Linked DNA regions of Flavisolibacter tropicus. The protein of the gene in region 2 interacts with the protein of the main gene of each other region in a pairwise test. Links are inferred from orthologs where the notes say so. Each region holds a gene or a part of one and is shown on either strand. Other genes may lie near its edges. The genes, in order: sucC and sucD.

Region 1 (11,122 bases), 270 kb from region 2 along the record:
TACCCTCAAATGCTATGCGGTTACGTGTTAAAAACAAAGGAACATTTACATCCACATTACCGGTTTTCTGCTGCAAATATGCCTCCATGTACCAGTTCACATGACGTGCAACTTTGAATGTTTTAAAAGCGCTAATACGTAATATGTTGAATAAGGCACTCTCCTGCTCTACGGTATAAAAGTTTTTATAATAGAGGTAGTTACCCATTAGAAAATAATCGCCCCCGAGACTAAGCTTCAATTTAGGGTTTGAAATGGTTGCAAAAATGTGGGAGGTATTTTCTTTATTCAACGACAATGTTGGATTAAAGTTAAAACTACTCAGCCCTTTTTGAATATACGCCGGAGATCGGTTACTGTTTTCAAAACCTACTTGTAGACTACCTAACTTGCTACTAAGCAAACGCTGCAAGCTTATATAGGCATGATAGTCGCCTTGATTGTATCCACTAACATGCAAACGTCCGGATGCTAACATATCCCATTTCTGGTTTCGGGTACGGTTGCGATACTCACCATGTAAAACGGTATTGACAAAGTTTTCTTTGTTACCGTCCTTCACCTTTCCATTTAACAATTGCAGCTCTGCCCCAAGCTTTAAAAACTGTTGCAGGTTCTTGGCATCTGGGAACGTGTAGATGGAAAAGTCATTATTTAACTCACGCCAACGGTCTTGTAAATACACTGTATCCCCTGTGTGTAATTGAATATTATAGTAGGCGGGATAATAGGTTGTATCAACTGAATAATCCTGAAATGTATAGCGGTTGCGGCGATACTGGAAAGTATGTTCAAACCGGAGGCGCGGATAAAACAACGGTATAACAGTTGAATCCGTTACAATTGAATCTTTCTTACCGAAATCATATTGCTGACGGAGCAATCCAACAAACTCGCGGTAATCATTACCTGTAACCAAGCTTACACCGAACGGAGTACGCGTATAATCTTCGTTTTGAGGGCCAAACTTGGTAGGAATTGAAATCCGTTCTTCAAACACAGGATCATCCATATAGTTCCTGTCATTACGAATGCCACCATTTTCAGCTACCTGTAGCTTATTACCAATTAAGGCAACATAATTATTGTAACGCTTATTGGGTGATTGATACCAGGAAGTAAAGAGATAATTATTGTGATTCGAACGTTGGTTTTTCAAATACCCGGGACTATTGATCAATCGATAGTGCAATCCAATATTCCAGTAAGGTTTAAAGTTTTGCGTATGATGTACTTGAATGATTTGCTGCGTTTTGCTTCCTAATAAATAGGCCAGCTCTGTATAAGGCCGGGTAGTATTAAAAAACTGAATCTTATCTGCTGTCCATTTATATAAATCCAAAGCATGAAACCCGGGATCAAAACCAGTACGAATAATTGGAGCAAATAAAATGGAATGGGCCGCTGTACCCGTATTACCTAAATAATTATAAGTAGTGGGAACCGGAAATCGTCGATAAAAATCGTTAATGGAGGAGTCCAACGAATAACTGCGTGTAGAGTCCAGATAACGGGCACTAATAGTTATACTGTCCTCAAACTTATTCCGACGTTGTAAGCTATCATTGTTTCCACCACCGCCGCCACCTTTAAAGCGGTTACCAATATCCCGAATAACGCCTTGCGCTTGTACACCAGGTGCACTAAGCAAGAGCATTAAAGCAAAAAGGAGTTGGTATATACGTTTAATCTGCACGAATTAATTGACGCTTCTTATTAGCTCACGAAATATAGTAGAGAACTTAGGTTCTGCTGCTGTTGCTGCTTCCAAAACCTCTTCATGCGTTATAATGTTATCTTCCTCACGGATACCGATATCAGTAATTACGCTCATGGCAAATACGTCCATACCCATATGTACAGCAGTTATTACCTCCTGAACGGTACTCATTCCTACCGCATCTCCACCTAGCACATGAATCATTTTATACTCAGCCCGTGTTTCAAAAGTTGGACCTGTAACACCAAAGTACACGCCTTCTTTTAATTCAATACCTTGCTCAGCAGCTATTGCTTTAGCTTTAACAATTAATTCTTTTTTATAGGGCTCGCTCATATCAGGAAAACGAGGTCCTAAGCGATCGTCATTTTTACCCAATAGAGGATTTACAATGGCCAAGGAAATATGATCATTAATGATCATTAAATCCCCTACTTTCAAACCAGGCTTAACCCCACCAGCGGCATTTGAAATCAATAATGTAGTAACACCCAATAGTTTTAAAACTCGAATGGGAAATACAACTTCCTCTGCCCGGTAGCCTTCATAAAAATGAAAGCGGCCAGCCATAGCTATTATAGGTTTATCGGCAATTGTACCAATGATCAACTTACCATGATGTCCCTCAACGGTAGACACCGGAAAGTGTGGAATATCCTCATAGGGTATTTCCTTTTCAATTACAATTTCTTTGGTAAAGTTTCCTAAGCCACTTCCCAACACCACTGCTGTTCTAATGGGTTGAGAAATCAACGGTTGTAAAAAAGCCGCGGCTGCTTGCAGTTTTGAATATGCGTCCATAAAAAGTGCCGCAAAGATAACCTTACTGTGTTAATATGGGTATTTATATAAGTCACAATATTCTTCATCACACACCAGCTTACGCCAGACGGGGTGTTGCCACACATCTTTGTAATCATACCATCGCCCATTGACCTTTATCTTGTTGTACACCAAACGTGTACCATGACTATAATCGGTATACCAATTGGCATGCCCGGTGTAGAGAGGCTGAATAGGTTTTCCATTTAACTGGTGCCAGCCATAGATAGCGACTTTATCAAGCCGATTTTCCTTAACCAGTTTCCCGGTAGTAACAATATCCTTCTTAATTCCACCTATTAAACCTTTCTGCCCTTTTCGCTGGCCTTCTATGATCAGGTGATGTTGATACATGGTGGGTGTGCTATCCCGAAAGGCAAACATAGGTACAGGTTCCAGCTTTACTTTTGCGGCTGCATAAATAGCATCGACCAGTTTTCGCGTGGGTAGAAAACAATGGAATTGATCAGCCAGTTTCTGCGCTGTTATAGGCGTAAGACAAACCCGCACCCAATCTGTATTCGTTCCCACACTCAAATAATCTGGTGTTACATATATAATAGCTTTTATCGTTTTCTGACTGGCCGTATCGAAAAGTTGTAAATGTACAGGTGTCAATTGCTGTAAGAATGAAGGCATATTTCCCTTCGAAATCTCGGCAATAACCATGGAATCTCTTTTTCGCCAATCATTGGCTGCGCCCTCTTTAAATAAAATAGTACCCGCCTTTCTATCTGAAGTTGTTTTTTGTAAAACCAGCTTAGGAGCAGACGAACATCCTATAACAATAAATCCTAAAAAAACTAACAGCCCTTTCATACTGGAAAGATCATAAAAAATATACATGAGTTGACAAAAGACAAAAAAATCAAATTAGACAAAAGCTGCCTTTCTGATTTTGCATTGACATATTCAATAAGGTGTCGAATTAAATAACCACTATACTTACCTTATTGTGCGCGGCTTTGTTTCGATATTTATGATCTTTTTCTTCCCTATAACACACATTTATCCTGTATATATCTCGTCTCTATTAGGGGCGAGATATATACGAGATATATACGAGTTATATACGGGTTATATACGGGTTATATACGAGATATTGCAGAATGAGGGCAGGCAATAAGCAGGTTACTGGCTATATGCGCAGTTTCTATTTATAAAAGGACTGTTTTATCTAACAGTGGGTCCTTTCTTAATATTGGTAATCAACCATCACTTCTTCTGCTGGCCCTCCCTCCTAAAAGCAGGACAGAAGCAGCTGAAAACCCGTCATCAGCAAACGCTTTGTTTATTCAAAATTGAGATTTGCTTATTGGCAGACTGATTCTCTTATCTTTGCCGCAAATTTTTAACATGAAGTGCAGAAAGCATTTCATCTAACCTTAATTAAATTATTTACAGATGAATTTGCACGAATACCAGGCAAAAGAACTGTTGAAGAAATACAATGTGCCTGTGCAAGAAGGATTCGCTTGTAGCACACCTCAGGAAGCCGAAGAAGCGTACCGTACCATTAAGACTACTTACGGCAGCAGCTTTGCTGTAGTAAAAGCTCAAATTCATGCGGGTGGTCGCGGTAAAGGGAAGATCCGTGAAACAGGCATCAACGGTGTGAAAGTTGCTAAATCGCTGGAAGAAGTGAGCGATTTCGCTACAAAGATCTTAGGTGGTACACTGGTAACCATTCAAACAGGCGAAGCTGGTAAAGTGGTAAATAAGATTTACGTAGCGCAGGACATGTACTATGATGGTCCAACTGAGCGTAAAGAATTCTATCTGTCTATCCTTTTAGATCGTTCTAATGGTCAGAATGTAATTATGTACAGCACAGAGGGTGGAATGGACATTGAAGAAGTGGCTCATAACACTCCTGAAAAAATATTTAAAGAGTGGGTATACCCAGGTGGTGGCTTAAACGGTTACCAGGCTCGTAAGATTGCTTTCAACCTTGGCTTGAGTGGTGAAGCATTCAAGAACATGACCAAGTTCGTTACCAACCTGTATAATGCTTATATCGGTTTGGATTGCGCTATGTTGGAAATCAACCCATTGTTTAAAGCTGCTGATGATAAGATCGTAGCAGTAGACTGTAAGATGGGACTGGACGACAACTCATTGATGCGTCACCCAGACCTGGCACAACTGCGCGATATTTCTGAAGAAGATCCTACAGAAGTAGAAGCAGGTAAATACAACCTGAACTTTGTGAAACTGGATGGTAACGTAGGTTGTATGGTAAACGGCGCTGGTTTGGCTATGGCTACAATGGATATGATCAAATTAAGTGGTGGTGAGCCAGCTAACTTCCTGGACGTAGGTGGTACAGCTAACGCTACTACTGTAGAAGCAGGTTTCCGCATTATCATGAAGGATCCTAAAGTAAAAGCAATCCTTATCAATATATTCGGTGGAATTGTACGTTGTGACCGTGTGGCACAAGGTGTAATTGACGCTTATAAAAACATGGGCAATATCGAAATTCCAATCATTGTACGTTTACAAGGTACCAATGCTGAGGAAGCCAAGAAGTTGATTGATGAGAGTGGTTTAAAAGTGCAGTCAGCTATTTTATTAAGTGAAGCAGCTGCATTGGTAAACCAAGCAGTTTCAGCAGCATAAGTTTCAACAACTGATTCTTTATAAAACCCAGCTAATCAGCTGGGTTTTCTTTTTTTCTAGTACTTGCTTCTACACTTATAGTAATAAGCAAAAAAATTCCCCTCTTAAGAGGGGAACCCAGTTTCATCAGGCGCGGACAGATTAGGTTAATTGTTGCTGGCAAAACGCCTGGTTTAGTTTTTCATAAGGATTGGAAGTTGGTTTTTCGGACTCGGATTTTTTTGGTTTTTCGGATACTTGATTAGCTTTTCATGGCTATTGGATAATGTTTCCGAGAGAAAAGTTAAAATGGTTTCCATCTTTTTATTATAGGCAGTCGACTTTGTTTATACCACTAACTGAAAGACTTAAAACCCGCTACAGGATTGCACTTAGCCATTTGAACATAGGAATTTTTATATACATATGATTAAAAATCAATGCGTTATTATTTAGAATTTATAGTCCATTTAAAACAATCATTTTACCAAGACAGTTGGTTAAAGTAACATTGCATTCATGCTTACTAATGTTCAAATCAGACCCATTCAATTAAATGATAACCCTGGCATTGCACAGGTTATTCGAACTACCCTGGAAGAATTTGGTGCCAATAAACCAGGTACGGTTTACTTTGATAATAGCACCGATCATCTCTTTGAACTGTTTCAGGTGCCAGGTGCTATTTACCATGTAGCAGTACTTGATGGCGAGATTATCGGTGGCGGTGGCATCTACCCCACGGAGGGCCTACCCACCGATACATGTGAACTAGTAAAAATGTATGTGCTTAAAAAAGTAAGAGGCATTGGTCTGGGACGGGCTCTTATTCAAAAAAGCTTAGACTATGCGAAAGAGGCTGGTTATAAAAATGTGTATTTAGAAACAATGCCTGAACTGCAGCAAGCATTGGCCACCTATCAAAAGTTTGGCTTTGAGTATATCAACCAGCCATTGGGCAATTCCGGCCATTTTGGTTGCGACTTGTGGATGTTGAAAGAGCTGTAAAGACCGATTTCAACCAGAGAGCGCTTCGCGCTGATTGGTGTCACGCAGAGGCGCTAGGAACGCAGGGAAAAAGTTTCGCACAGAGGAAAGGGGAAAAGGAGTAGGATTTCACGCAAAGATTAAAAGGCGTTAAGAAGCACAAAGAGTAATAAACAAGAAACAAGGAATGATGAAAGTAGAAGGGAGAAAATGTTCAATGAAGAAATAGAACTATAAAACAAAAGCACTCAGATTAAAAGAGTGCTTTTGTTTTATAATACGGTTTGAACTTCTGATATTGTGCGTTGGCCCTACTCACCGCTCACCAATGACCATTCACGAGCTTGGCTTCTTCCGCGCTGCCTTACCCTTTAAGGGCCGGGGGTGAGCAAAGGGCCGTGTCCAGTAAGTTCTTCTACCTCATAAACTGGGCTAAACAAGTACAAGCGTCCAGTCTTTACTTCTACGCATTTAAAGCGTTTGCGCATCTTCTCCCCTTTCTGAAATATGCGGCCGTCGTGTGTTTTAAAAAGTGCGTTATGCAATACTTCCTCCACCATCTTTAAGTGACTAGGGGTGTCATCATAATTTTTTAACGTACGCAGTAATATTTCGTCTGCACAACTGCTAGCGGCGGGGTTGTGCAACGTCCTTAAAAGAGCCTGTTTTATATCATCAGGGAAGGTGCCGTTTTGTATAAATTGTGCCAGCAACTGGCCAAAGATGCTTTTCCATTCTTTACCATGAGAGGCTACACTATTGCCATATTGCTCATACTGAAGCAGGTGAGCAATTTCGTGTATTAAAGTGATCAGGAAAGCATATGGATTTAAATTCCCATTGACACTGATACGGTGATTTTTATCACGGGTGCGGTGTCTATAATCGCCTAAAATGCTTTTCCTTTCCTGGGCAACTGTCAAATGCACCTTATACTGGTGCAAATACTGCAAAACAGGCTCAAAGGTATTAGGTGGCAGGTAATCCTGAAGTTTATGGATTGGTGCCTCTTTTTTAGCCATTGGGATTCTTCTTCAGCAGCTTTGTCAACGAACTCACCTCCAAAAACGTGTACAAAAGGTATAAGCCCATTAAAGCAAATAAAGCCGGTTTGTTTAAATCTTTTTTATAGATCGCTATATAAACTAAGGCAGCAATCATACAAGCAAATAGTTTTATTGTAATACTGCCAAATACACCTCGCACAAACGCATGCGGATTAGTGCTTTTCAAACTACGGATAGCAATCAACGCAGAAACGATCGTAACTAAAAACAAGATTAGATTTCCAATAATCAATACATTTTGATCAGCCCCCCAGCGGGCAAGCATAGATTTCCCAGAAATAAAGAATGCATTAAGTGCAATAAATAGAAATAGAATAACAAACAGCGGCCGTCTACGATTCTGCATTCGTCTTGTTTCGTTTAGAGGTTTCTTTAATCAATTTATAAATCATTAAGCAGAGCACAACAAACGGCAGTATCCAAACCAAGAGTGGTAAGGGCGCCTTTAGCCATGCATCTGCTTTATAGCCAACAAAAACGGCAATTCCCAAGGCAGCAAAGATCTGGCTACCCAAACCTGCATAACGCATGAGGTCGGAAGAAGGTTTATTTTGCTTTTGCTGGTAACTCATTTTCAGTCATTTGCACAATATTGGCTACTGCAGCTCCCATCTGGCAATGGCCATTAAAGGTGGTGGTGGGGTCTACTTGTAATTTAGCTGCTGTAATATTGCCTTCTATGGTTCCTTCAGATTTTAACTGAAGCAGGTCTTTTACAATAATATTACCTTTCACTTTTCCAGTAATATCTGCCTGTTGCCCCTCTATATTTCCATCCACAAAACCTGTGGGTCCCACTATGATCTTAGCGTTGCAACGAATATTACCTTTAATAGTTCCATCTATCCGAAGGTCATTATCACTAATAACATCTCCCTGAAAGGTAGTGCCAGCGCTGATTAGCGTAGCGCTATTAGGTGTACGGTCGTTTGGTTGTTTTTCTTTAAACATAAGATAGCGGTTTAGTCGTTAGAAAATTCTTCTTGAGGAAGTTGCAATTGAGTGGTGTCCAAATTTTGGTTAGCATCGCCACTTAGCACCTTTTTAACGTCATTAATATACTGCGTTTGAAAGTGTATCTGTTTTTCTAGTGAATCTGTAACATACTTCAATTGCCGGTATTCTCTACCTATACTTGCACTTCCGTAACCGGGAATATAGTATTTCAACGGGGTAAATACAACTAAAGCCACTGTTAAACCAACCAATAAGACAAAAAGGGTACTAAAAGCTATATAAACACTCATACGAGAAAGGCGGAATGTGACCACTTCTTCATAGGTATCATCATTCATTATCACCAACCGGTATCTATTCTGCAGACGTTTTAAGGTGGAGCCTGCTTCCATTTTGGCCATAGTACGATATTGAGCTTTAAAGGTAGCGTAAACAATGTCGCAAGGTCCAAAATTTATCCTATCTTTTATACTAAATTGTTTGAAAATCAGTTATTACTCTTTTAGTTTGCGCTTTTGATCATGGTATTTTCACGATATATAGTTCGCTTTTTTTGCCTGCTTTTATTAACAATTGCCTATAATACTTCAATAGCGCAACTGGGTTTTGATCTGGATATCAAAAAGCCAGAACCCTATGATAACCGAGAATTAAAATCAGAAAAAACAACTACTACCAAGCTAAAAGCCCCACAACGGTTTTTTCAAAACACCTATACTCACTACAATTACTTTTATAATTCAAAGACAAAGCTTAATAACATACTGGAGCGGGCCAAAGAGGCTCACCGGGACAACTATGCAACCCTCCTTCCCTTTTACAACTATTCCTTATCGGTTACCGCACAGGACAGCGTTCAACTAGACTCTGTGATCTATAAAGCAAAGACGGGCATAGTTTTGCATGACTTACGAAACGACTGGATTGATGACCTATATCTTTTATGGGGTGTTTCCTACTACATGAGGCAGCAGTTTGACTCCGCCTACCAAATGTTTCAATTCATCAATTATGCCTTTGCCGAGAAAGAAAAAGATGGTTATTATAAATACATAGGCAGTCCAGCAGATGGTGCTAAAACTACAAGTATTGTAACTAAAGAAAATGAAAGTGTTCTAAATCGAATGGTGGCTGACCCTCCTAGTAGAAACATTGCACTTATATGGTTGGCCCGTACACAAATACAACGAAAAAATTACGCCCAATCAGGAAGTCTATTGGCTTTATTAAAAGCAGACCCTTTCTTTCCTGAACGATTAAAAGGCGCCTTAGAAGAAACACAGGCATTTTGGTTTTACAGACAAAACATGTGGGACAGCGCTGGAAGCCATTTAGTGGCAGCCTTGGGTGAAGCAAAGAATAAACAGGAACGTGCGCGTTGGGAGTTCCTGGCAGGTCAGCTTTTTGAACGCTCTAGTCAATCAGAGAACGCAGCAAACTATTATACTAAAGCCATTGGCCATACAACAGATCCTGTATTGGATATTTACGCACGCCTTAATCTTGTACGAATCAATAAAGAAGGTGGTAATAACTATATAGACAAGAACATTGAGGCACTCTTAAAAATGGCCAAAAAGGATAAATATCAAGATTACCGAGATGTTATTTATACAATGGCTGCTCAGATGGAAATTGAGCGACAAAACTTTGAGGCAGCGCAACTGTATCTTGCCCAAGCAGCTAAGTACCGTACAGACAATATAGAAGCCAAGAACAGCGCCAATATGCAATTGGCAAATCTTGCTTATGATCGTCATGACTATATACATGCCGCAGCTTATTATGATAGCATAAACATCCAAGAGGTCTCAAACGAAGACATTGACCGCTTAATAGAACGCAAAACTAATTTATCGCGCTTAATAGCTCATCTGAATATTATACAACGACAAGACAGTTTACAACACATAGCTGCGCTGCCTGAAGAAGAACGTGATGCTATTGTCAAAAAAATGGTGCGTCAGCTCAGAAAACAGCAGGGACTTAAAGATGAAGAACCTACCAAAGCTGCCGTGATAGCTGGCCCATCTTCAGATGCCTTTACTATACAGCAGCCTAAAGGCGATTGGTATTTTTATAATGCTAGTTTAAAAACAGCAGGAGCAAGCACATTTAAGCAAGTTTGGGGCAACCGTCCTAACGTAGACAATTGGCGACGCCAAAGTGAGATAACAGCCCAACTGAATAGAAACAATCCATCAGCGAATTCAAAAGGCGGTATAACTAGCACCGGTTCAGTGGACAATAACTCAAACTCCCCCAGTTATGAATCCCTGATAAGCCAATTACCCTTAACGCCAGAAGGCCTACAACGATCTAATGACAGCATCTCAAGAGCCCTCTTTAGTTCGGGTAGTATGTATGTGAATCAGCTTGAAGATTATCCATCAGCTATTACCACACTTGAACAATTGCGCAGCCGTTTTAAAGAAGGGTATGACGAAGCACAAGCACTGTTTCATTTATATTACAGCTATACCAAGGTAGGCGAACCAGCCAAAGCAGCCAGCATTAAAAACCTCCTAATAGAAAAATATCCAAATAGTAGGTATGCATCTATCTTGACAACAGGGAAAGACCCTCAATCCTCAAAGCCAAGAGAAGATATTACCAAAACTTATGAAGGCATCTACGATCTGTATTTGGAAGGAAAGTTTTCAGAAGCTCAGGAAGCTAAACGTAAGGCAGATAGTATTTATCATACCAACTACTGGTCTCCACAATTACTCTATATAGAAGCGGTATATCATATTAAACAGCGGGAAGATAGTGTAGCACAAGAAAAGCTAGCCATGTTAATTGAACTTCATGGAGGAACGCCAATAGGAGCAAAAGCTAAAAATTTAAGTAATGTACTGAGCCGTCGCAAAGAGATTGAAACTGAATTGGCCAATCTCCAAATAGAACGCCCGAAAGAGGACACCATTTATATAGAACCAATGCCGACGGCGCCAAATGTTGTAAA
Region 2 (11,059 bases):
TTGCACGATAGCCTCTACTGTTTGATCAAAGAGGATGCGACCATCTTCAATGATAGTTACCCTGTCAATTAAATTTTCCAGATCCTTTACTTGGTGAGTACTAACGATAATGCAGCGCTCATCATTAATAGACTCTGCCAATACTTTCCGAAACTGGCTCTTACTCATAATATCCAGTCCATTGGTAGGCTCATCCATCAACAGCAACTTGGCATTCGATGCCAACGCAAAAGAGATCAGCACTTTCTTTTTTTGACCATAACTCATATGCTGCAGCGTACTGTCCCTGGGAATGTCAAAAATGTGCAGGTATTGCTGAAACTGCTGGTTATTAAACTGAGGATAAAAAGGCGCATAGCCGTCTAAAAAAGCTTCGATGCTAATATTAGGCAGGTGAAACTCTTCAGGTACCATATATATACCTTGTAGAAACTCCGCCTGGCGCTCAGCCGGGTTAAACTCATTCACCCGCACCACCCCTTCTTTGGGAAAAAGCAAACCAGCCATATTGCATAGCAAGGTTGACTTCCCCATGCCGTTCTTTCCCAACAAACCATATATATGTCCAGGCTTCAATTCCAGGTTTAGCCCATCAAACACCTTTTTCTTTTTATAACTGAAATGCAAGTTTTGGATTGATACCATATGCAGTGATTTAGTGTACTACTTAAATAGTACACTACGAAGATAGATAGCTTTTCCAGTTTTCCAAATCCATTTTCCGGCTATTTATTAAAAAAGCTGGTATTGAAGGTTCGACGGTCATTAAAAACGATAAACGGTATTTAGCTAATAATGACCTTTACTGCCAGTCTTAAACTCGCTTACCCGTACCTACCCTCTTTTACCATGATCACCTTGAAAAGGTGGCATCGGCAGCTTCTTTTGGTAGGGTTTTGTTCGATAGGAACAAAATAGGTCGAATCCTGCCGCTTGTGTCTTGTTTTCGGATCATTCCTTGTTCCTTGAGCATTGAGCGTTGATTATTGAGCATTCAACATTTCCCCTCTTTTTCCCAATTCCTTCTTTCTTCCTTTCGCATTTCGACTTTCCCTTTTCGATTTTTTCTAACTTCTATCTTCTTCATTCCCTGTTCCTTGTTCAATATTCTCTTTTCCTCCTTTCCCTCTTTTCACTCTTAGCTCCTCAAATTCTGGTTCTGACATTCCCCGCTGATTAATTTGTATTTTGCGCCCGAATTGTGATGAGAGCAGTGGGTAATGGTGAACCTGCCCTAACTACAAGGATGGTACAGTACTCACTATACACGAAAAAAATACTATGCAAAACGACTTAAGAAAGCAACAGGCATTAGAATATCATTCGAAAGGAAAGCCGGGAAAAATTGAGGTAGTACCTACTAAAGAAGCCAAGACCCAGCGGGATTTATCCCTGGCCTACTCCCCTGGTGTAGCAGAGCCATGTAAAGAAATAGCAGCCCAGAAGGAAAATGTCTATAAATACACCGCCAAGGGCAATCTGGTGGCTGTTATCAGCAATGGTACAGCTGTGCTGGGTCTAGGCGATATTGGTCCTGAAGCCAGCAAGCCGGTAATGGAGGGCAAGGGCGTTTTGTTCAAAATATTTGCCGATATTGATGTATTTGATATTGAGGTCAATGAAAAAGACCCTGAAAAATTTGTGCAGATCGTAAAGGCGCTGGAGCCAACGTTTGGAGGGGTAAACCTGGAAGACATTAAGGCACCGGAATGCTTTTATATAGAAAAGGCATTGCGCGAGCAAATGTCTATTCCTGTCATGCACGACGATCAGCACGGCACAGCTATCATTTCTTCAGCCGCCTTATTGAATGCCCTTCAAATTCAAAAGAAGAAGATCGATAAGGTACATTTTGTGGTGAATGGTGCCGGTGCAGCCGCTATGGCCTGTATTAATCTTTATGTATCATTAGGTGCCCGTCCGGAAAACTTCTGCGTGTTTGATATAAAGGGGCCTTTACATAAAGACCGAGACGACCTGGAAGAATTTAAAAAACGCTTTGCCAACGCCAAGTCCGACTTAACGCTAGATAAGGCGCTGAAAGACGCCGACGTATTCCTGGGTCTGAGCGTGGGCAATGTGGTAACAGGCGAGATGGTGAAAAGCATGGCCAAGAACCCTATCGTGTTTGCCATGGCTAACCCTGATCCGGAAATTAGCTGGACAGATGCTACGTCTGCACGCAAAGACATTATTATGGCTACTGGCCGTAGCGACTTCCCTAACCAGGTAAACAACGTACTGGGCTTCCCTTACATTTTCCGTGGTGCCCTGGATGTACGTGCTACGCAGATCAATGAAGCCATGAAACTGGCTGCTGTACACGCCTTGGCCGACTTAGCAAAGACGCCCGTACCCGATATCGTAAACCTGGCTTATAATGAAAAGACCATCAGTTTTGGTCCCGACTATATTATTCCTAAACCTTTAGATCCTCGCTTGCTGGCTACGGTAGCTCCTGCTGTGGCAAAAGCAGCCATGGAAAGCGGTGTAGCACAACGCCCCATTACTGATTGGGAAGGTTATTCAAGTGACCTGAACAGACGCCTTGGTTTAGACAACCAGGTGATCCGTGTGTTAGGTAGCCGCGCCCGCCGCGATCCCCGTCGTATTGTGTTGCCGATGCCGATAATGCCAAGATCCTGAAAGCTGCACAGATTGTTATTGATGAAGGTATTGGCTATCCTATCTTATTAGGAGATGAAGCCAAGATCCGCACCATTGCTGCTGCAAATGGTATCGATATCGAAGGCTTGCCCATTCTGGATCCACGCAGTGACAGCATGGAGGAGCAACGAAACACGTATGGCGAGCTGTTCTTTAAAAAGCGTCAACGTAAAGGCTTTAACTGGTACGAATCGCGCAAGGTGATGAAAGACCGCAACTACTTTGGTTGTATGATGGTAGAAACCGGCGATGCTGATTGTATGATCTCTGGTCTTTCAAAAAACTATCCTAGCACTGTTCGTCCTGCCATTCATTGTATTGGTATGGAAGAAGGCACCAAGCGAATAGCTGGCATGTACCTAATGCTGACTAAGAGAGGCCCACTCTTCCTGGCAGATACAACGGTTAACTTTCACCCTACAGCAGAAGAATTGGCAGAGATCACCTTATTAGTTGCAAAGGAGGTACGCCACTTCAACTTGCAGCCACGGATAGCTATGTTGAGCTATTCCAACTTTGGTAGTTCTGATTCTCCAGAGGCACAACTGGTTGCCAAGGCCCGCGCTATTGTAAAAGAGCGCATGCCTTCCCTGGTCGTTGATGGTGAAATGCAAGCCAGTGTAGCCTTAAACAACGACATTTTGAAGGAAAACTATCCCTTTAGCGAACTCGTAGATAAAGAGGTAAATACACTGATCTTCCCTAACCTGGCAGCTGGTAACGTAGCTTATAACCTGCTGAAGGAAGTAGGATCGGCTGATGCCATTGGCCCGATTTTATTAGGACTTAAGAAACCAGTGCATATCTTACAACTAGGAAGCTCTGTACGGAACATTGTAAATATGGCAACAATTGCGGTTGTAGATGCTCAGTTGAAAAGCCAAAAAGCAACAGAAGAGGCTATGCGTCGCTCTTCCTGGTGGAAGAGACTGAAAAGATCAAATAAAGAAGAAGCACGAAATAACATATGATGACATTTCTAGATGAAGCCGGTCGTTACCTTTTGATGCTGAGAACCATGTTTTCCAAGCCTGAAAACGGGAAAATGTATTGGAAAGAATTTATGCATCAGTGCTCTGAAATTGGTATTGGCTCTCTAGGAATTGTGGTTATTATCTCCGTTTTCATTGGTGCCGTATCGGCTGTACAAACTGCTTACCAGATGACCACTCCTTTGATTCCAAGGGAGACCATCTCTATGATTGTACGCGATACGGTAATCCTTGAATTTGCTCCTACCCTAGTTTGTATAGTATTAGCTGGTGTGGTAGGCAGTAAAATTGCTGGTGAATTGGGAAACATGCGGGTATCAGAACAAATTGACGCGCTGGAGATCATGGGAATCAATACCAAGACCTACCTGGTATTACCCAAAATATTAGCGGCTGTTATTGTTATCCCTATGCTGGTTGTTATTTCAATGATCCTGGGTATTTGGGGTGGCCGCCTGGCATCTACTATGTCCGGTATCATTTCGGCAGAAACCTTTGACAAAGGCTTGCTCATGGCCTTTATACCATACAATGTTTTCTTTGCCATTGTAAAAGGCTACACATTTGCCTTTATCATTTCCAGCATACCTGCTTTTTATGGTTATTATGTAAAAGGGGGCGCCCTGGAAATTGGACGCGCCAGCACTAAGGCAGTAGTGGTTAGTTGTATCGCTATCCTGTTTGCCGACTATATTCTATCCGCTTTACTCTTATAAGTTATGATTGAAGTTAGAAACCTACGTAAAGGCTTTGAAAATAAGACGGTATTAAATGGAGTGGATGCTGCCATGCAAACGGGCAAGTGTAACCTCATTATTGGCAGTAGTGGTAGTGGCAAAACGGTCTTAATGAAATGCATTGTAGGCCTATTTCAACCTGACGAAGGCGATGTTATGTATGATGGTCAGAACTTTACCAAAATGACGGTGGAGGAGAAAAAGGAAATCCGCAAACAAATTGGCATGCTATTCCAGGGCTCTGCCCTATTTAGCAGTATGACGGTAGAGGAGAATATCATTTTCCCACTAGACATGTTTACCAAACAAACACGTAAGGAAAAACTAAACCGGGTAAATGAAGTACTGGAGCGTGTGAATCTGGAAGGTGCCAATAAAAAGTTCCCCGCTGAATTATCGGGCGGTATGATGAAACGCGTGGGCATTGCACGTGCTATTGTACTCAATCCCAAATATCTCTTTGTAGACGAGCCTAACTCTGGCCTGGACCCACAAACCTCTGGACTGATTGACAAGTTGATCCAGGAAATTACCGAGGAATATAATATCACCACCGTTATCAACACACACGACATGAACAGTGTGATGGAGATCGGTGATAATATTATTTACATGTACCAGGGAGAAAAAGAATGGGAAGGCAATAGCAAAGACATCATTTTTAGTAAGAACGAACGCCTTAACGACTTCATTTTTGCCTCCAAATTCCTCAAGGACGCCAAAGACATGCGTATGCTGGAAGAGACAGGTATGGTACCTGAAAACCGCGACATTGAAGAGATCATAAATAATGCAGAGGAGCCACTTATTCCGCCTTCTGATAATGAGGAAACGCCCAACCCTCCTGTTCAATAATTGACCACAACTGATAGCGCTACGAGTGTTTGTATTAAACACCTACTCCTCCTGCCTATACATCTGAATATACAACTATTGCTTTTGGTATTTTTTGCAGTATCTTTCTTTCAAAGAACGTATTCATGGAAACGAGCAACCAAACTGCAACTATGTCAAGTAATGACCTGTTTGAACCACAACAAAAGGGCCTGACGGGCACTCTTAAGACCCTATCAATTCTTTCACTTATTGGCTGCGGAATCGCCTATATAATGGGCGTTTATAGCCTTATAGATTCGTCTAACTATGAACAGAAAATGGCGGAATTTGAAAAGGCGCAAGAACGAATTGGTGATAATGAGATGGCCAACAATATGGTTCAAAGCTCCATAGAGATCTACCAAAAAACATACGACTATCGCTATTTCCTTTTTATTTCCACGATAGTATTTACTACGCTTTGCCTGATTGGTGTTCTTCAGATGCGTAAATTAAAGAAAACTGGTTTTGCGATATATACCGTGGGCGAACTGACCCCACTAGTCATTTCTGCTGCTTTATTGGGCTTTAGCTTGGTGGGCGGTTTCATACTCATTATAAGTACCATCATTGCAGTATAAGTACCATCATTGCAGTGGCGTTTGTAGTTATGTATGCATCGCAGCGAAAACACCTAGTCAACTAATTAACTTTCGGATGGGTAGTGTGATATAAGCCTGTATATTACAGGCTTTTTTTATTGTTACAATCTCCATATTGAAGCTAAAACCAAGCTATTCCTCTCCTCTTTAAGTAATTAATCTGGTGAAATGAGCTTAGTATTTCATCTATTTGCCAAGCTCATTTTCTAATCTTCACGCTCCATTACACGAATTCCTTACTTTTGCCCAACTTTAAAAATCACTATGAGCGTTCTTGTAAATAAATCCTCGAAAGTACTGGTACAAGGTTTTACCGGTACAGAAGGCACATTTCATGCCTCGCAAATGATTGAATACGGTACAAATGTAGTAGGTGGTGTTACCCCAGGTAAAGGTGGCTCTACGCATTTAGACCGTCCGGTATTCAATACTGTGGCTGATTGTGTTAAAGCAACAGGTGCTAATGTTTCTATCATCTTTGTACCACCAGCATTCGCTGCAGACGCTATCATGGAAGCTGCTGATGCCGGCGTAGAATTAGTAGTTTGTATTACTGAAGGTATTCCGGTTCAGGATATGGTGAAAGTAAAGAACTTCTTGCTGAGCAAGAATACGCGCCTGATCGGACCAAACTGTCCTGGTGTTATTACAGCTGAAGAGTGTAAAGTAGGTATCATGCCTGGCTTTGTATTTAAGAAAGGACGTATTGGTATTGTTTCTAAGTCTGGTACATTAACATATGAGGCTGCAGACCAGGTAGCTAAGGCTGGCTTGGGTATTTCTACGGCTATTGGTATCGGTGGTGATCCTATCATTGGTACTCCTACTAAAGAAGCAGTAGAATTATTGATGAACGATCCAGAAACAGAAGCTATTGTAATGATCGGTGAAATTGGTGGCGGTATGGAAGCAGAAGCTGCTCGTTGGATCAAACAAGATGGCAACAGAAAACCTGTAGTAGGTTTTATTGCTGGTCAAACTGCTCCTCCCGGCCGTCGTATGGGTCACGCAGGTGCTATAGTTGGTGGCGCTGAAGATACAGCTGCTGCTAAAATGAAGATCATGGAAGAATGTGGAATTCATGTAGTACAAAGCCCAGCTGATATTGGTAAAACAATGGCAGAAGCTTTAAAGAAATAAGCTCTTTCCAAATAGTAAAAAAGCGGCAGATCTGCCGCTTTTTTAGTGCCCTAATACATCATAAAGAAAGCCCCTGAAAAACAGGGGCTTTCTTTATCTATATAACAAATTCTATTCTTCTAGCGATAGTTTGCAATATAACGGGTCAGTTCATCTTTGCTGGTACGTGAAGCAAAGGCGTCGCCCAAATACAACATATAATCAGGCTGGTTTACGGTTCTACCATAGGCATACTTGGCAATATCCAGTCTATTGGCATCATAAGAGAACATCAATACGATATCTTTCACTTGAGATGCAGTAAAGTAGTATCCGTCAATCGCTTGCTTTGCAGCTGTTAATTTAGTGGCATCTGAATAGGATGCCTGTATATTGCTTTTCACTCTATTGAAATCAACATCACTAATAACAGTCTTACTTGTTGTACCATTATCATAGTTACTGCTATTCTCTTGTATAAAGCGAGTCAATGCGTCTTTACTGGAACTAAAAGAGAATATGTCAGATAATTGATAATAGTTCGTGCGATCTACCGTCTTTGGATAGGCTTGCTTTACCAATTGCATTTTATCATCCTCAAAAGAAAAAAGCTGCGCCATCTGTCTTACCTGCTCCGTTTTAAAGTAGTTGCTGCTGATAGCGGTTTTAGCTTTTGCCATTCGGTTAGACGTAAACTTCTCCTGTTGCAGGCTTCTTTTCAAGGCATCAAAGTCAAGATCAGAAATGGCATTTCCGTAATTATAATCACCGTCGTTATCATACACTTCTTCGTTATAGCTACTGCTGTTGATATCCATTTCATCAATCAACGTTTTACCATAGCGATTGATCACAATATCTACGTGATAGTTAGAGCGGACGTAAACAGAACCATTATACAATACTTTCTCGCGGTTGGTGGGTACATTGTAACCAGATGCTTGCACCTCGGTTATTTTAATGGTATGATTGCCTGGCTCCACATCATTTAACACCAGCATATTATATTCTAAAGGATAACGTCTGCCGTCAATAGTAATACGAATAGTGGATTTATCATGGCTATAAATGGTCAGCTTTCCTCCACGTGGGGGCGCAGCAAAAGCACAAAGTGCAACAAAAAAAGAAAGGGTAAATAGTATTTTTCTCATATAGGGACGATTTACTTTGTTCGTTCAAAACTAAAGGGAATGGGGAGTAATGTATTGTTAAAGATGCATAGTTAAAACATTCTTTAAATAGTCAATCATTAACAAATATGGGTATACGAAAAGACCCTTACCGGAGTAAAGGCCTTTCCTATACTCCACCAATCAATAGCGATAATCTTTTATATAACGGTCCAGTTCATCTTTTGTACTCTGAAAACTGAACACATCATAAAGCTGGTAGTAGGAACGCTGATCAACCGTATTGCGATAAGCCAGCTTAGCCAGCTCCAGCTTGTCGTTTTCAGATGAGAACAACTGCAACACTTGTCTTACCTGTGATGTGGCAAAATAGTTTCGGCTCAGGCCGTCTTTAGCTGTATTCATCTTACCGTTATTAAACCACTGGGTTTTCACCTGTTGCAGAAACTGGTTAAAGGCGCTCTCACTCATGGCCTGGTTATATTTATTATTATAATCCCCATTGTTATTATAGCCCCCGCTATTGTTATCACCATACCAGTCATCATCATCATTCCAGCGGCCGTTAGATCGTAAGGCTTGTTCATCAACCAACGCTTTACCAAAACGGTTCACCATTACATCAACATGGTAATTAGGCTTTACCTGCACTGTAGTAGCATACAACAGTTCATTGCGGTCATTTCGGCCACGTCCATTACCATTGCCATTTCGATAGGCCTTGTAAATCTGGATGCGGTGATTGCCCGGTTGTACATCGTTTAGGACAATTGAGTTGTCATTTTGCTGATACGCACGTCCATCCACAACCACTTGCATATTGCTTTTGGATGCCAACGTAATGGTCAACTTGCCTTCATTGTAAGCAAAGGCAGACGTAGCAATGCTTGTAGCGAATAAAAAAGTAAAAATGGCTTTCATAATTTGGTTCCTCCACCTGATAGACGGCAGAGTTTATTCAACGTTTAGAACGACCTTTATAAACAAACGTTAAAGCCGTAAAGCCGCTCGCAACATTATGTAATTGTTTATGTTCGTGCATCTTTACTGCAATTACTGTTAGATTTTAAGCTTTATGAAATTGATTAAGCCATTTTTGTTTTTAGCCATTATCCTTTGCAGCGCCAGTTTATTGTATGCCCAAAAGGTCAAGACCTATGACGCCCAATGGAAGAAAGTAAATGACCTGGTACAAAAGGAATTACCTAAATCTGCATTAATAGAGGTGCAGAAAATTTATACCCAAGCTAAAGCAGAGGGTCAGGATGCACAACTGATCAAAGCATTAGTATATATCACTGAACTACAAGCTGAAAACCGGGAAGACAATGAAGTTGTCAGCATCCGGGAATTGGAAAAAGAAGTAAACCAGGTAAAAGAGCCGGCCACTTCCATTTTGAAAAGCTTATTAGCCAATCGCTACTGGCAATATTTCCAGCAGCAACGCTACCAGTTATATAATAGAACCAATACGGTTGACTTTAAAAAAGAGGACATTGCCACGTGGACAGCAGAAGACCTACATAAAAAGATCAGCTCCTTGTATTTGCAATCGTTGCAAAACAAGCCCCTATTGCAATCTACAAAGCTGGACAACTATGAAGCGATTTTACTAAAGGGGAATGTTCGCAGTCTGCGGCCTACTTTGTATGATCTTTTAGCACATACAGCATTAAACTATTTTAATAATAGCGAGCGCGACATTAAAAAGCCAGCCTACGCATTTGAGATCAATCAACGGGAAGCCTTTGCACCAGCAGAGGAATATGCAAAGGCCCGCTTTGTTACCAACGATTCCATTTCACTACACTATAAAGCGCTACTAATTTACCAGGAGCTGATCCGTTTCCATATAGCAGATAAAGACCCTTCAGCCTTAATAGATGCGGATATTGATCGTCTGCAATTTGTTTATCAAAATACTGTACTGACCAACAAAGACGATCTGTACAAACAGGCATTGGAGCAATTAACGAATAAATGGCAGAACATACCTAGCGCTTCACAAGCCTGGTTTTTATTAGCGGCCTATTATTATCAATCAGGACAGCAATACGCGCCACTGAAAGATACCACGAACCGCTTTGCTATTGTACAGGCCAAAACCATTTTGGAGCGTATTATCAAAGAGAATAAAGATAAAAATGAAGGCTGGACAAATAGCTACAACCTATTGCAGGAAATCAACCGCCCGAGTTACCGGTTTGAAATAGAAAGAGTGAATGTGCCCAACCTGCCATTCCGCTCCTTGATTACCTACAAAAATGTCCCCTCCCTTTACTTCCGCATTATTAAAGCCGATAGCAGTACAAAAAAGCTAATGCGTAGCCTCTATGAGGATAAACAATGGGATGCGTTAACAAAGACCACTTCCCTACGCCAATGGCAACAAGCACTTCCAGCCACAAATGACTTACAAGAACATGCAGCAGAAGTAAAGATCGATGCCCTACCGGTAGGAGAGTATGTTTTACTAACAGCCACCAATGACAATTTTGGGAAACAGTACCACCTGGCTGCCCAGCTTTTCTATGTATCCAATATCAGCTATATCAACTTAAACAACCAGTTCTTTATCCTTAACCGCGAAAGTGGCCAACCAATAGCAAATGCCGCTGTTCAAGTGTTTACGCAAGAATATGATTACAAAACTTCAAGCTATAAGAAACAAAAGCTGGGTGAGTATAAATCTGATAAAAATGGCTTTATTGAAGTAGTTAACAAAAAAGAAAAGCAAGACAACAGCTATTATTTGGATATTAGAACAGGTTCTGACTTTCTCAACATGGAAGATCCATTCTACCATACCTACTACTACGATCAACGCAATGAAAAACCTGCAACTAAACAGATCTTCTATTTTACTGATCGTGCCTTATACCGCCCAGGTCAAACCATCTATGTAAAAGGTATTGTGATCAATAAACAAGGTAAAG

What was found.
Region 1: the proteins of sucD (region 2) and sucC interact in binary tests that used the Escherichia coli proteins (3 or more experiments, as listed by UniProt). The link is inferred for Flavisolibacter tropicus from one-to-one orthologs.

Annotation. Positions count from the first base shown.
Region 1 is NZ_CP011390.1:1,532,967-1,544,088, forward strand. Bases 3,205-6,055 are described here. They hold sucC (ADP-forming succinate--CoA ligase subunit beta), read left to right. Parts: upstream 3,205-3,946; coding sequence 3,947-5,164; downstream 5,165-6,055. Other genes in these bases: SY85_RS06405 (hypothetical protein), read right to left, coding at 3,205-3,361; SY85_RS06415 (GNAT family N-acetyltransferase), read left to right, coding at 5,663-6,055. In the rest of the region: SY85_RS06395 (putative porin), read right to left, coding at 1-1,657; SY85_RS06400 (purine-nucleoside phosphorylase), read right to left, coding at 1,700-2,521; more of SY85_RS06405, read right to left, coding at 2,552-3,204; more of SY85_RS06415, read left to right, coding at 6,056-6,151; SY85_RS06420 (SprT-like domain-containing protein), read right to left, coding at 6,502-7,152; SY85_RS06425 (hypothetical protein), read right to left, coding at 7,145-7,543; SY85_RS06430 (AtpZ/AtpI family protein), read right to left, coding at 7,530-7,769; SY85_RS06435 (bactofilin family protein), read right to left, coding at 7,744-8,148; SY85_RS06440 (hypothetical protein), read right to left, coding at 8,160-8,555; porW (type IX secretion system periplasmic lipoprotein PorW/SprE), read left to right, coding at 8,676-11,122. UniProt on the Escherichia coli protein: Succinyl-CoA synthetase functions in the citric acid cycle (TCA), coupling the hydrolysis of succinyl-CoA to the synthesis of either ATP or GTP and thus represents the only step of substrate-level phosphorylation in the TCA.
Region 2 is NZ_CP011390.1:1,803,586-1,814,644, forward strand. Bases 5,289-8,076 are described here. They hold sucD (succinate--CoA ligase subunit alpha), read left to right. Parts: upstream 5,289-6,138; coding sequence 6,139-7,014; downstream 7,015-8,076. Other genes in these bases: SY85_RS07560 (hypothetical protein), read left to right, coding at 5,404-5,853; SY85_RS07570 (DUF4476 domain-containing protein), read right to left, coding at 7,134-8,076. In the rest of the region: SY85_RS07540 (ABC transporter ATP-binding protein), read right to left, coding at 1-645; SY85_RS25910 (malic enzyme-like NAD(P)-binding protein), read left to right, coding at 1,282-2,646; SY85_RS25915 (phosphate acyltransferase), read left to right, coding at 2,676-3,638; SY85_RS07550 (MlaE family ABC transporter permease), read left to right, coding at 3,635-4,375; SY85_RS07555 (ABC transporter ATP-binding protein), read left to right, coding at 4,379-5,251; more of SY85_RS07570, read right to left, coding at 8,077-8,144; SY85_RS07575 (DUF4476 domain-containing protein), read right to left, coding at 8,307-9,044; SY85_RS07580 (alpha-2-macroglobulin family protein), read left to right, coding at 9,199-11,059. UniProt on the Escherichia coli protein: Succinyl-CoA synthetase functions in the citric acid cycle (TCA), coupling the hydrolysis of succinyl-CoA to the synthesis of either ATP or GTP and thus represents the only step of substrate-level phosphorylation in the TCA.